DNA from 4 places in the Enterobacter adelaidei genome. Region 3 is predicted to be linked to each of the others. Evidence: predicted binding sites of a transcription regulator. Region 3 holds the regulator's gene; each other region holds the start of a gene.
The links. Region 3 encodes CRP, which controls carbon source genes, mostly activating them, when cyclic AMP is high. Its sites were predicted from a motif close to ATGTGANNNNNNTCACAT; they were not measured.

Region 1: a site for CRP is predicted at 1,812-1,829, ahead of AAHF05_RS10965 (sugar transporter). Genes of this name have one in related genera too.
Region 2: a site for CRP is predicted at 1,863-1,880, ahead of AAHF05_RS00725 (PTS mannitol transporter subunit IICBA). Genes of this name have one in related genera too.
Region 4: a site for CRP is predicted at 1,689-1,706, ahead of AAHF05_RS02340 (glycine dehydrogenase). Genes of this name have one in related genera too.

The regions. Positions count from the first base shown of each region.
Region 1 is NZ_CP154353.1:2,251,993-2,255,135, reverse strand. It holds gene AAHF05_RS10980 (GNAT family N-acetyltransferase) at 1-27, opposite strand, end outside; gene AAHF05_RS10975 (PhzF family phenazine biosynthesis protein) at 120-911, opposite strand; gene AAHF05_RS10970 (PhzF family phenazine biosynthesis protein) at 939-1,727, opposite strand; gene AAHF05_RS10965 (sugar transporter) at 1,905-3,101, shown strand.
Region 2 is NZ_CP154353.1:134,919-138,061, forward strand. It holds gene AAHF05_RS00725 (PTS mannitol transporter subunit IICBA) at 1-1,606, opposite strand, end outside; gene AAHF05_RS00730 (DUF3302 domain-containing protein) at 2,264-2,620, shown strand; gene AAHF05_RS00735 (HlyD family secretion protein) at 2,623-3,143, shown strand, end outside.
Region 3 is NZ_CP154353.1:4,248,731-4,251,873, forward strand. It holds gene AAHF05_RS20745 (phosphoribulokinase) at 1-868, shown strand, start outside; gene AAHF05_RS20750 (OsmC family protein) at 935-1,339, opposite strand; gene crp (cAMP-activated global transcriptional regulator CRP) at 1,651-2,283, shown strand; gene AAHF05_RS20760 (YccS/YhfK family putative transporter) at 2,341-3,143, shown strand, end outside.
Region 4 is NZ_CP154353.1:478,534-481,676, reverse strand. It holds gene AAHF05_RS02355 (DUF4311 domain-containing protein) at 1-552, opposite strand, end outside; gene AAHF05_RS02350 (DUF4312 family protein) at 575-874, opposite strand; gene AAHF05_RS02345 (SFCGS family glycine-rich protein) at 877-1,239, opposite strand; gene AAHF05_RS02340 (glycine dehydrogenase) at 1,250-1,588, opposite strand; gene cybC (cytochrome b562) at 1,909-2,295, opposite strand; gene pmbA (metalloprotease PmbA) at 2,337-3,143, opposite strand, start outside.

The DNA.
Region 1 (3,143 bases), 2.0 Mb from region 3:
GGCAGACTCAGAGGTAATGGAATACATGGCAGGCTCCTTGCTTTTTTTGTGAGACTAAACTTCAACATAGCGCAGCCCTGCCATGGTGCTTCATAGTATTAACTTATAGCGATCCACTCTTAGCGTAAATAGATACGCCCTTTCAGATACAAGGTCGCCTGGCCGCCAATTAACACCCGGTCGCCCTTCAGTTCGCAGCGCAGATCCCCGCCGCGATACGACACCTGGCGGGCATTCAGTGAGGTTTTACCCAACCTCTCGCTCCAGTATGGGATCAGCATGCTGTGGGCGGATCCTGTGACCGGATCTTCCGGCACCCCTTCACCCGGGCAGAAGAAGCGACTGACGAAATCGTACTCATCACCCGGCGCCGTCACGCAAACCATTTTATCCAGCGGGAGCATCGCCGCGATGTCCGGCGTTAGTGCTTCCACCGCCTCCTGGCTCTCCAGCACCACCATGTAATCTCGACCAACGCGCACCTCTTTCGCCTCTGTGATGCCCAGCGCGCTAAACAGTACCGCAGGTGGGTTATCGACCCCCTCCGTTGACCACGCAGGGAAATTCAGGGTCAGCCAGTCGCCGCTGCGTTTTACCGTCAGTTCACCGACAAAGCGCGTGGTGAAGGTGATTTCGGTATGAGGGTAATCAAGGTATTCGAAAATAACGTGTGATGCCGCCAGCGTGGCATGGCCGCACAGGTTAATTTCATCCAGCGTGGTAAACCAGCGCAGCTCAAACCCGTCGTCGGTTCGTACAAAAAAAGCTGTCTCAGACTGGTTATGCTGCTGCGCCATTTTGAGCAGCGTCTCGTCCGGCAACCACTCTTCCAGAGGACACACTGCTGCCGCATTGCCGCCAAACGTTTTGTCACTAAAGGCATCCACCAGATAAAATTCAATTTCCTGCATTGTCTCTTCCTCTCTTGTTATGGGTATTCAGCGCAGAAAAACTGTGCCTTTTAAATAAAGTGCGGCCTGGCCGCTCATCAGCACGCGTGAGTCTTTCAACTCGCAGCGGACATCCCCGCCGCGTGCGGAAACCTGACGAGCAAGCATCGTCGTTTTACGCAGTTTTTCACTCCAGTAAGGAATGAGCATCGTATGTGCAGAGCCGGTAACCGGATCTTCCGGGACGGACACCCCCGGCGAGAAGAAGCGGCTGACAAAATCATATTCACCGTCTCCCCGTGCCGTTACCGTCACTTTATGTTCGCCTGGCGTCATCGCGGAGATGTCTGGCGCGAGCGCTTCGACCTGCTGGCGATCGTCCAGCACGATGAGCCAGGCCCGGCCTTTACGGGCTTCAGCGTAGTGGCTGATCCCCAGGGCCGAGAGCATCTCCGGCGGGGGCGTCTCTTCATGAGTTGGGCATGCCGGGAAATCCAGTGTCATCCAGTCACCTTCACGGCTTACCGTCAGGCGGCCAGATGCGGTATCAAAGTGGATCCGCGAGTCGGGATAATCCAGTTCGGTAAACAGGACATACGCCGCCGCCAGCGTGGCGTGACCGCAGAGATTCACTTCCGTAAGGGTGGTAAACCAGCGTAGCTCAATCCCCCCTTTACTGCAGACGAAAAAAGCCGTCTCCGACTGATTATGCTCTTGCGCCATTCTCAGCAAGGTCTCATCGGGTAACCATGTCTTCAACGGGCAAACCGCTGCCGGATTGCCGCCAAAGGTTTTGTCCCTGAAGGCATCAACCAGATAAAAATCAATCTCCTGCATTGTCTTACCGCCTGTTTTTATTATGTTGTTCTTTTATATTCAATGAAAACGACGTTCCCGGCTACCGCTTTCATAAGGTAAATATTGAGATCTGCATCACATAATGATTGAGTTTTCACCATTTAACGTTTTAAGATCGACATCTCTTCTTTTCAGCAACGAATCTCCGACATCCCTATGACAACGAACACAGTTTCCCGCAGAGTTGCGTGGCTACGGGTGGTCACGCTGGCTATTGCCGCATTTATTTTTAACACCACAGAATTTGTTCCGGTTGGGCTGTTGTCTGATATCGCGGAAAGTTTCCAGATGGAAACGGCGCAGGTGGGCATTATGTTGACCATCTACGCCTGGGTGGTGGCGCTGATGTCCCTGCCGTTTATGCTCATGACCAGCCAGATGGAGCGGCGTAAGCTGTTAATCGGTCTGTTTGCGTTGTTTATTGCCAGTCACGTTTTGTCGTTTATGGCGTGGAGCTTTACCGTGCTGGTCATTAGCCGCGTCGGTATTGCCTTTGCCCACGCGGTGTTCTGGTCAATAACCGCGTCTCTGGCTATACGGCTGGCACCGGCCGGCAAGCGTGCCCAGGCGCTGAGCCTGATTGCCACCGGTACGGCGCTGGCGATGGTATTGGGTCTGCCTATTGGCCGCATCGTAGGGCAATATTTCGGCTGGCGTACCACCTTCTTCGCCATCGGCATGGGGGCACTGATCACGCTGGTTTGCCTGATCAAACTGCTGCCGACGCTGCCAAGCGAACATTCTGGCTCGCTGAAAAGCCTGCCGCTGCTGATGCGTCGCCCGGCGTTACTGAGTATCTACCTGCTTACCGTCATTGTGGTGACGGCGCATTACACGGCGTATAGCTACATTGAGCCGTTTGTACAGGTTGTGGCGGGCTTTAGCGCCAACTTTGCCACGGTATTACTGTTAATCCTCGGTGGAGCGGGCATTATTGGCAGCATTCTGTTTGGTAAGCTGGGTAACCAGCATGCCTCCACTCTGGTGAGTAGTGCCATTGGCCTGCTGCTGGCCTGCCTGCTGTTACTGATGCCCGCGGCGGGAAGTGAAAACCATCTGGCGATCCTCAGCCTGTTCTGGGGGGTGGCGATCATGATTATTGGTCTGGGCATGCAGGTGAAAGTCCTGGCCCTGGCACCCGATGCGACGGACGTCGCCATGTCACTCTTCTCGGGGATTTTTAATCTGGGCATTGGCGCGGGCGCGCTGGTGGGAAATCAAATTAGCCTGCATGTGTCGATGTCGGCGATTGGCTATCTGGGCGCTATTCCGGCACTGGTGGCGCTTGTCTGGTCGGTGCTCATTTTCCGTAAATGGCCGGTGGCGCTGGAGGAACAGGGTCAGCACGGGTGAGCCTTCTTGCCGGGTGGCGGCTTCGCCTTACCCGACCTACAA
Region 2 (3,143 bases), 520 kb from region 3:
GCATCGCATCAACGTATTCAGGTTGAACGTAGCCACCTTTCACCAGTTGCTCACCGGCAAAGCGAATCGCCTCTTCTTTGGTAGCAGCAGTACGACCGAGGAAGATGTTCTCCGCACCCAGTTTGAACAGGTGGGCGTTGCTCTCGTCGAAACTGTCCTGCAGGCTGGAGCGCACTTTCACTTCGTTGTCTTCGTGACGCTGCGCGGCAACCAGACGCTCGGTCAGGCTGGTGTACAGGCCGCTGTCGAGGAAGTTGGTCAGCGAAATATGCTGTGCCTGCGGAACCTGACGCATGGCGCGTTCGGTCAGATCGCGGTGCGTGATAACCAGGTCCACATCCGGTGGCAGACTGTTGATGGCGCTGTTGGTCACAGAGATGTTAGTCAGACCCGCATCCTGCACTTTCTTACGCAGCACACCTGCACCCATTGCGCTGGAACCCATACCGGCGTCACAGGCAACGATGATTTTACGCACGTGGCTCAGGTCGTTAGAGACATCACCAGCCGCCAGCGGTGTAGCACCTTTGGATTCCGCTTTCATGTCGTGCATACGACGGGTAGCCGCTTCGATATCATCATCTTCTTTCAATTTGCTGGTTTTCAGCAGGATAGAAGAGACCACGAAGGAGACCGCCATTGCTGCACAGATAGCCGCGATGTTTGCGAAGTAAGCCCCTTTTGGCGTCATCGCCAGTACCGCCAGGATAGAACCCGGAGACGCCGGAGAAACCAGACCACCGCCCAGCACGCTCAGTGTGAACACACCGGTCATACCGCCGAGGATAACGGCCAGGATCAGACGCGGATTCATCAGCACGTACGGGAAGTAAATTTCGTGGATACCACCCAGGAAGTGAATGATAGCCGCACCGCCCGCAGACTGCTTCGCGCTACCGCGACCAAAGAACATGTACGCCAGCAGAACACCCATACCCGGGCCCGGGTTCGCTTCAATCAGGAAGAAGATGGATTTGCCAAGCTCATGAGACTGCTGAATACCCAGCGGTGAGAAGATACCGTGGTTGATGGCGTTGTTAAGGAACAGGATTTTCGCCGGTTCAACAAAGATAGACGCCAGCGGCAGCATGTCGTGCGCAACCATGAAGTTAACGCCTGCTGCCAGAATTTTGGACAGCACTTCAACCGCAGGGCCAATGCCGAGGAACGCCAGAATCGCCAGGATCATACCAATGATGCCTGCGGAGAAGTTGTTCACCAGCATTTCGAAGCCAGAGCGAATCTTACCGTCTACCCAGGAATCAAAGTGTTTGATTGCCCAACCGCCCAGAGGACCCGCAATCATTGCGCCCAGGAACATTGGCATATCCGCACCGACAATCACACCCATGGTTGTGATTGCACCCACTACACCGCCACGGTCACCGCCCACCAGACGACCACCGGTGAAACCGATGAGCAGCGGCAGCAGATAAGTAATCATTGGGCCAACAAGTTTCGCCAGCGTTTCGTTAGGCAACCACCCTGTCGGAATGAATAATGCGGTGATGATACCCCACGCGATAAACGCGCCGATATTTGGCATCACCATGTTGCTGAGGAAACGACCAAAGCTTTGTACTTTGATCTTGAAATCGGATGACATAAAACACCCCTTCTTCTGTTTACGCTTAGGCTTGCGGCCCGAGGTTTATTGTTAATGTGAGGCGGCAGAGGTAGCCGGGCCCTGTTCATGCTGTGAAATCTGGCACTGAATCGTTCAACTGTCCAGATGACGAAAATTTGTGTGATTCGTGTCACGTAAATGTAGGGGGTGTGGATATCAATGTGGTGATCTGAATCACAAAGTAAGTGGGCAAAAAAAATACGATGACGAAAAATAGAGCAGAAACGACCCTTTTTTGTGATTTTTGTCACATTTGATCCTGGCGGATTTGTCTCTGTATTGTGACTTATTTCACAAAATATTTTTATGCAGAATTCTCCGGCTGTGATCCTTAACAAATTCTGTCTTGCGATTTAGCGTCAGGATGGCATGGGGCGACACAGAAAGCTAAAAAACCACTTTTCAGATGTGGTATGGCGAAAAGTGTAAACGTGGATTACGCTCATATTGTAAGGTTAAGTCTATTATTATTCAGGTTATATTTTGACACGTTTATAAACTTGCATGGAGATATTATAAAAATCCATACTCCCCGGCTGCTGAAATAGCAAGTGATTACTGTTCCTATAAAAAATTAATTAGGTTGCGTACCGTTTTATTAATTTAATGAGTTGACGTTGTTTAAGTGAGGAGAATATGTTTCTCAACTATTTTGCGCTGGGCGTATTGATTTTTGTATTCCTGGTCCTTTTTTACGGCGTCATAGCCATTCATGACATCCCGTATAATATGGCCAAAAAACGTAACCATCCCCATGCCGATGCGATTCATACGGCAGGATGGATTAGCCTGTTTACGCTCCATGCTATATGGCCGTTCCTGTGGATCTGGGCCACGCTTTACCGTGAAGATCGCGGCTGGGGGATGCAGAACCACATCTCGAAGCCTGATGAGGTACCGGGCATGGATGCACTGACCAAACGCGTGGCGGAGCTTGAACAAAAGCTGGCAGCGGCACAACCCACTGCTGATAAGAACACGCTGGAGCGCTAATCATGGATCTGTTGATTATTCTGACCTATGTGGCATTTGCCTGGGCCATTTTTAAAATATTCCGTATTCCCGTTAACCAGTGGACGCTCGCCACCGCGACATTAGGCGGGATATTTATTGTTGCCGGACTTATCCTGTTAATGAACTATAACCACCCGTATACCTTTACGGCTCAAAAGGCGGTTATTTCTATTCCGATTACGCCGCAGGTCACCGGGGTGGTCAGTGAAGTGACTGATAAAAATAATCAGCTCATTAAAAAAGGTGAAGTGTTATTTAAACTTGATCCAGGTCGCTACCAGGCGCGTGTAGACAGACTCCAGGCTGACCTGGTCACTGCGACGCACAATATCGACAACCTTAAGGCACAACTGTCGGAAGCGGTCGCCAATACCACGCGGGTGTCTGCGGAACGCGATCGTCTGTATAAAGATTATCAGCGCTACCTGAAAGGCAGCCAGGCAAAGGTTAACCCGTTCTCTGAAAGCGATATCGACAATGCGCGCCAGAACTATCTGGCACA
Region 3 (3,143 bases):
GTCTGCCAGACATCCGGTTATTGCCGTTACGGGGTCGAGTGGTGCGGGAACCACCACCACCAGCCTCGCATTTCGCAAGATTTTCGCCCAGCTGAATCTCCGTGCGGCGGAGGTCGAAGGCGACAGCTTTCACCGCTATACGCGCCCGGAGATGGACATGGCCATCCGTAAAGCGCGCGATCTGGGTAAACACATCAGCTACTTTGGCCCGGAAGCCAATGACTTCGGCCTGCTGGAGCAAACCTTCGTCGAATATGGCAAGAGCGGCACAGGGCAATCCCGCAAGTATCTGCATACTTACGATGAAGCCGTGCCATGGAACCAGGTGCCGGGTACCTTTACCCCCTGGCAACCCCTGCCGGAACCCACTGACGTGCTGTTTTATGAAGGGCTGCATGGCGGCGTGGTAACTCCCCATCACGACGTGGCGCGCCATGTGGATCTGCTGGTTGGCGTGGTACCGATCGTTAACCTGGAGTGGATCCAGAAGCTGACGCGTGACATGAGCGAGCGCGGCCATTCACGAGAAGCGGTCATGGACTCCGTGGTGCGCTCCATGGAGGATTACATCAACTTCCTGACGCCACAATTCTCCCGTACCCATATTAACTTCCAGCGAGTACCGACAGTCGACACCTCCAACCCATTCGCGGCCAAAAGCATCCCGTCGCTGGATGAGAGCTTTGTGGTGATCCATTTCCGCAACCTCGAAGGCATTGATTACCCCTGGCTGCTGGCCATGCTGCAGGGCTCGTTTATTTCGCACATGAATACATTAGTGGTGCCGGGCGGAAAAATGGGGCTGGCGATGGAGCTCATCATGACGCCGCTGGTACAGCGGTTGATGGAAGGGAAGCAGATCGCGTGATCATATTCCCTCTCCCGGTGGGAGAGGGTTAGGGTGAGGGCATCAACACGCACGATGCCCCATCAATCACGCCTCGATCACTTCATACGAATGTGTGATTTTTACTGCTTTCTCCAGCATTAACGCCACAGAGCAGTATTTCTCCGCAGACAGGTCCACCGCGCGTGAAACGGCCGCGTCTTTCAGTTCTTTACCGGTGACTACAAAGTGCAGGTTAATATGGGTGAACAGGCGTGGTGCCTCTTCACGGCGTTCCGACGTGAGTTTAACTTCGCAATCCGTTACATCATGACGGCCTTTTTGCAGAATCGAGACCACATCAATCGCGCTGCATCCACCGGCAGCCATCAATACCATCTCCATCGGGCTTGGTGCTTTATCGCCGGAGTTACCATCCATCAAAACCTGGTGCCCTGAAGCGGACTCGCCCAGGAACGTTAAACCTTCAACCCATTTCACGCGCGCTTGCATATTCATTAACTCCAACGTTGCATTTTTGGTGACAGATTACGCGTGCGTTACATTTCTCGCAATGGAAGGCGACCTGCATCATGCTGAAGCGAGACACCAGGAGACACGCGGCGAAAGCTATGCTAAAACACTCAGGATGCTACAGTAATACATTGACGTTACACATGTATGCAGAGGACATCAAACTTTACTGGCTGCGAAACGTTACGATAGCCGACTTCCCAGGGTATGGGTAAGAATTCGATTGCAACCCCAGAGTCCGGATGCATCTGATGACTCTGGTGACAGCTTATAACAGAGGATAACAGCGCATGGTGCTTGGCAAACCGCAAACAGACCCGACTCTCGAATGGTTCTTGTCTCATTGCCACATTCATAAGTACCCATCGAAGAGCACGCTGATTCACCAGGGTGAAAAAGCGGAAACGTTGTATTACATCGTAAAAGGCTCGGTGGCAGTGCTGATCAAAGATGAAGAAGGGAAAGAGATGATCCTTTCTTATCTGAACCAGGGCGATTTCATCGGTGAACTGGGCCTGTTTGAAGAAGGCCAGGAACGTAGTGCCTGGGTTCGTGCAAAGACAGCATGTGAAGTGGCTGAAATTTCTTACAAGAAATTCCGTCAGTTGATTCAGGTTAACCCTGATATCCTGATGCGTCTTTCTTCCCAGATGGCTCGCCGTCTGCAGGTTACATCTGAGAAAGTGGGTAACCTCGCCTTCCTGGACGTTACCGGTCGTATCGCGCAGACTCTGCTTAACCTGGCAAAACAACCTGATGCGATGACCCACCCTGACGGCATGCAGATTAAAATTACCCGTCAGGAGATCGGCCAGATCGTCGGCTGCTCCCGTGAAACAGTGGGCCGTATTCTGAAAATGCTGGAAGATCAGAACCTGATCTCCGCCCACGGTAAAACCATCGTGGTCTACGGAACGCGTTAATTCCACTCAAACGGCGTGCCATCGCAAGGTGTCACGCCGTTTTTGTCTCTCTTCCCCATGTGGCGTAGGCTGATTTATCACCCGGAAGTTAACTATGCACTGCGACAAACGCTGGTGTTGTGTCTTCCTGTAGCCATCGGCCTGATCCTCGGACATCTTCAGCAAGGTCTGCTGTTTTCTCTCGTGCCCGCCTGCTGCAACATTGCTGGCCTGGACACACCGCATAAGCGCTTTTTTAAACGTCTGATTATTGGCGGCTCGCTGTTTGCTGGCTGTAGCCTCGCCGTGCAGCTCTTACTCGCCCGCGATATTCCGCTGCCGTTAATCCTGACCGTGCTGGCGATGACGCTCGGCGTCACCGCCGAAATCAGTTCCCTTCATGCGCGCCTGCTTCCCGCCTCACTGATAGCGGCCATCTTCACGCTGAGCCTCGCGGGTAACATGCCGGTGTGGGAGCCGCTACTGATCTACGCCCTGGGTACGCTGTGGTATGGGCTGTTTAACTGGTTCTGGCTGTGGCGGGAACAGCCCCTGCGTGAATCATTGAGCCTGCTCTATGTGCAACTTGCGGATTACTGCGAGGCCAAATACACCCTGCTCACCCAGCATACCGATCCGGAAAAATCGTTACCGCCGCTGCTGACGCGCCAGCAAAAGGTGGTGGATCTGATAAGCCAGTGTTATCAGCAACTACACATGCTCGCCGCCAACAAGAATCACGAATACAAACGGCTGCTGCGTATCTTCCAGGTGGGGCTGGATCTGCAAGAACATATCTCCGTGAGCCTGCATCATCCTCAGGAGGTGCAAAATCTGGTCGAGCGCAGCCATGCCGAAGCGGTGATCCGCTGGAATGCGCA
Region 4 (3,143 bases), 860 kb from region 3:
CAGCTGCGCCGCGCCGCCGAAGATGGTGGCCCAGAAACCCGACTTTTTGCCCGCGTCGATGGCCGCCAGCCAGAAGATCACCGGCATCACGGTATTCACCAGCAGGTTTGCCGCCGGTACCAGTACCTTCACGGCGGTGACCTGCAGCGCAGCCGGAACAGACGAGGCAGTCAAGTTAAGGAAGGTGACGACAATCATGCCGATGATGCCGCAGGCAATCGCCATTTTGCGGGGATCATGCAGCGTTTCGCCGACGTTGCGGTTTTTGATCATCAGTGCAGCAGCACCCCAGTTCGGGATGATGCGGTGGTCTACGTCCTGTGTGAAGGCACCTGCGGCCACGGAAGAGGCCCAGGCGTTAAAGAAGAAGCCTAACCCAAAGGAGAAGTGAGAAGCCGGATCCCCTTCGCAGGAGTTCAGTTCTCCCAACGTACGAAACGCGCCCATACCCTGTGTGGTAGGCGCATGAAACATGCGTGCAGCCCCGGCTCCGACACCGACGCCTACCAGGCCGCCAATGATGAGCGATTTTATTAATATAATTAAGAACATCAGTCTGCCCTTTTATGAATAATCAGCGTTGCGTGACGAAATCCACCCGATCGAGATTGATGGCGGTCACGTTGACGGTCACATCCAGCTCCACGCTGTAGGTCCGTCTTTCCCGGCGCAAAAAGAAGAACAGAAACGCTTCTTTACGCACCGCTTCTTGCGCCTGAACGACCTGCACATCCTGTGGCTCAATACGCAGTAAGATATGCGGTGACGCTTTCATCACCGCGGCCTGAACGTGGTTGAGCGCATCGGCAAAGGCGCGCGCTTTGGCGTCGCCTTTCCCCTTCACTCTCACCGTGGTCGTGAATTGTTCTTTCATGCTTATGCGCCGTATTTCTTCTGCCACGCCTGTACCAGACGCTCGCCCAGCTCTTCTTTATCCATAAAGCCAAAGCCCAGCACGTTGCAGCCTTCGTTGATAGCGGTCACGCCCTCTTCCACTGAACGCATACCGTATTTGGCCTTGTAGCCATATTTGGTTTGTGCAGTGATGGCACCCGCGCCGCCGCTGCCGCAGAAGGAGATGCCGAAGGTGGCGTTTTCCGCTTTCATGACGTCGCCCAGCTTCATGTCTGCCGCCATACCCGGTACGACAACCGCGCGTCCACCGGCTTTTTCCACACCTGCAGCCACTTTCTGACCTTTACCCAGGCGATCGCCAATCACGACTGTAATCTGTTCCATGTATTGCTCCTTAAAGGTTGTCTTTTGCGACTTCAAAGTGAACGGAGAGCAGCCAGGCTTCTTCATCAGGAAGATTGCCAAACTGCGCGACCACTTCACGGGCGAGCCGCATTGAATCCGGTGAAATTTCGTCAAACAGCTCCGCTTCAACCTCCGGCAGCGGCTCGCCGGTCACCGACCGGTGCGCCATTGCGCGAACGTGGGAGGTCAGCATCTGTTCCTGTACTGCGTTGGGGATGATGTTGTGCCGGGCCAGCAGGTCATAAACCTGCTGCAGCATGGTGTTAGCGAGCTGCTCTGTTTGCTTCGCCTGATCCCCAACGTCGTTCATTACCGCTCCGTTAATCACTCGTCTTACCCCGTTAATGGCTCTGGAATAAAACTAACGTTGGGTGGGAAATGTTTGTAGCGAGTTGTTTTCCACTTCGAAGTGGAAAGGCGAGCCGCAGCAGTGATCTGTGCCACATAAATGCGGTGAATAATGACAATTCGCTGGATTTACGTGATGAATATCACGCAATCCATTGGCAAAACGGTAGGGAAGAAAACGAAAACATCTGGCAAGGGAGTCGCAGAAATGTGACAGCGATAGGGTTTACTTATTACGACGCATAAAAAAAGCGAGGGCATTTCGCCCTCGCCTTGCTGTTGTGTCAGATGCAGTCTCTGTTAGCGGTATTTTTGGTGGTAGGTATTGCGGGTGGTCACGAACTGCTCGGCCGCCGCCTTCGCCTCTTTCACTTTACCTTCGTTTGCCAGCTTCAGCGCACCGTCAATCTGGCCGACCAGGATATCAAAACCGTGGCGGTAATCTTTCATTTCCGCGCTGTCTGCCGCTTTGCTTTCCAGCTTCGGCGGTGTCGCTTTCTGGGCGTCCAGCGCCGCTTCACGCATTTTGGTCAGTGCGTCTTTCATTTCCGCCGCATTGTCGGTTTTCTGCACCACCTTCAGGTTTTGACCGAGGGTGCCCATGTCTTCTTCAAGATCGGCAGCAAACGCAGAAGAGCCAATAACCAGCGTTGAAGCCGCGACGATCGCTAACAGATGTTTACGCATTGCTCACTTCCTTTTTTATTATTAAAACGCCTTTACGGGTATTACTGGCCGGCGATTTTCATTTCCGGCAGAAGTACAGAACCACACTGTATATTGCTACGTGTTTCAATATCGTTACCGACCGTAACAATATTGCGCCACATATCTTTCAGGTTTCCGGCGATGGTAATTTCGCTTACCGGATACTGGATTTCGCCGTTTTCCACCCAGAAGCCCGCCGCACCGCGAGAGTAATCCCCGGTAATACCACTTACGCCCTGGCCCATCAGTTCGGTCACCACCAGACCGGTGCCCATCTCTTTGAGCATTTGCGCAAAGTTGAGGCCCTGTCCGGCGATACGCCAGTTATGGATACCACCCGCGTGACCGGTGCTTTTCAGCCCCAGCTTGCGCGCGGAGTAGTTGGTCAACAGCCACTGGGTCAGCACGCCGTCTTTGACGATGTCGCGACGTTCCGTGCGCACGCCTTCGCTGTCGAACGGTGTGGAGGCCAGTCCTTTCAGCAGATGCGGGTGTTCTTCGATGGTCAGCCATTCCGGCAGGATCTGCTTGCCCAGTGAGTCGAGCAGGAAGGTTGATTTACGGTACACAGAGCCACCGGCAATGGCCCCGACCAGGTGACCAAACAGGCCGGTCGCCACTTCATTGGCAAAAATCACCGGGGCTTTCATGGTGGAGAGTTTGCGCGGTGACAGGCGTGACAGCGTGCGTTCGGCACACTCTTTACCCACCCACTCCGGAGACTGCAAATCACCGAGCGCACGGCCAATGGTGTAGGCGTAGTCACGCTCCATATCACCGTTCTCTTCGGCGATGACGCAGCTGGAGAGTGAATGACGGGTTGAGCA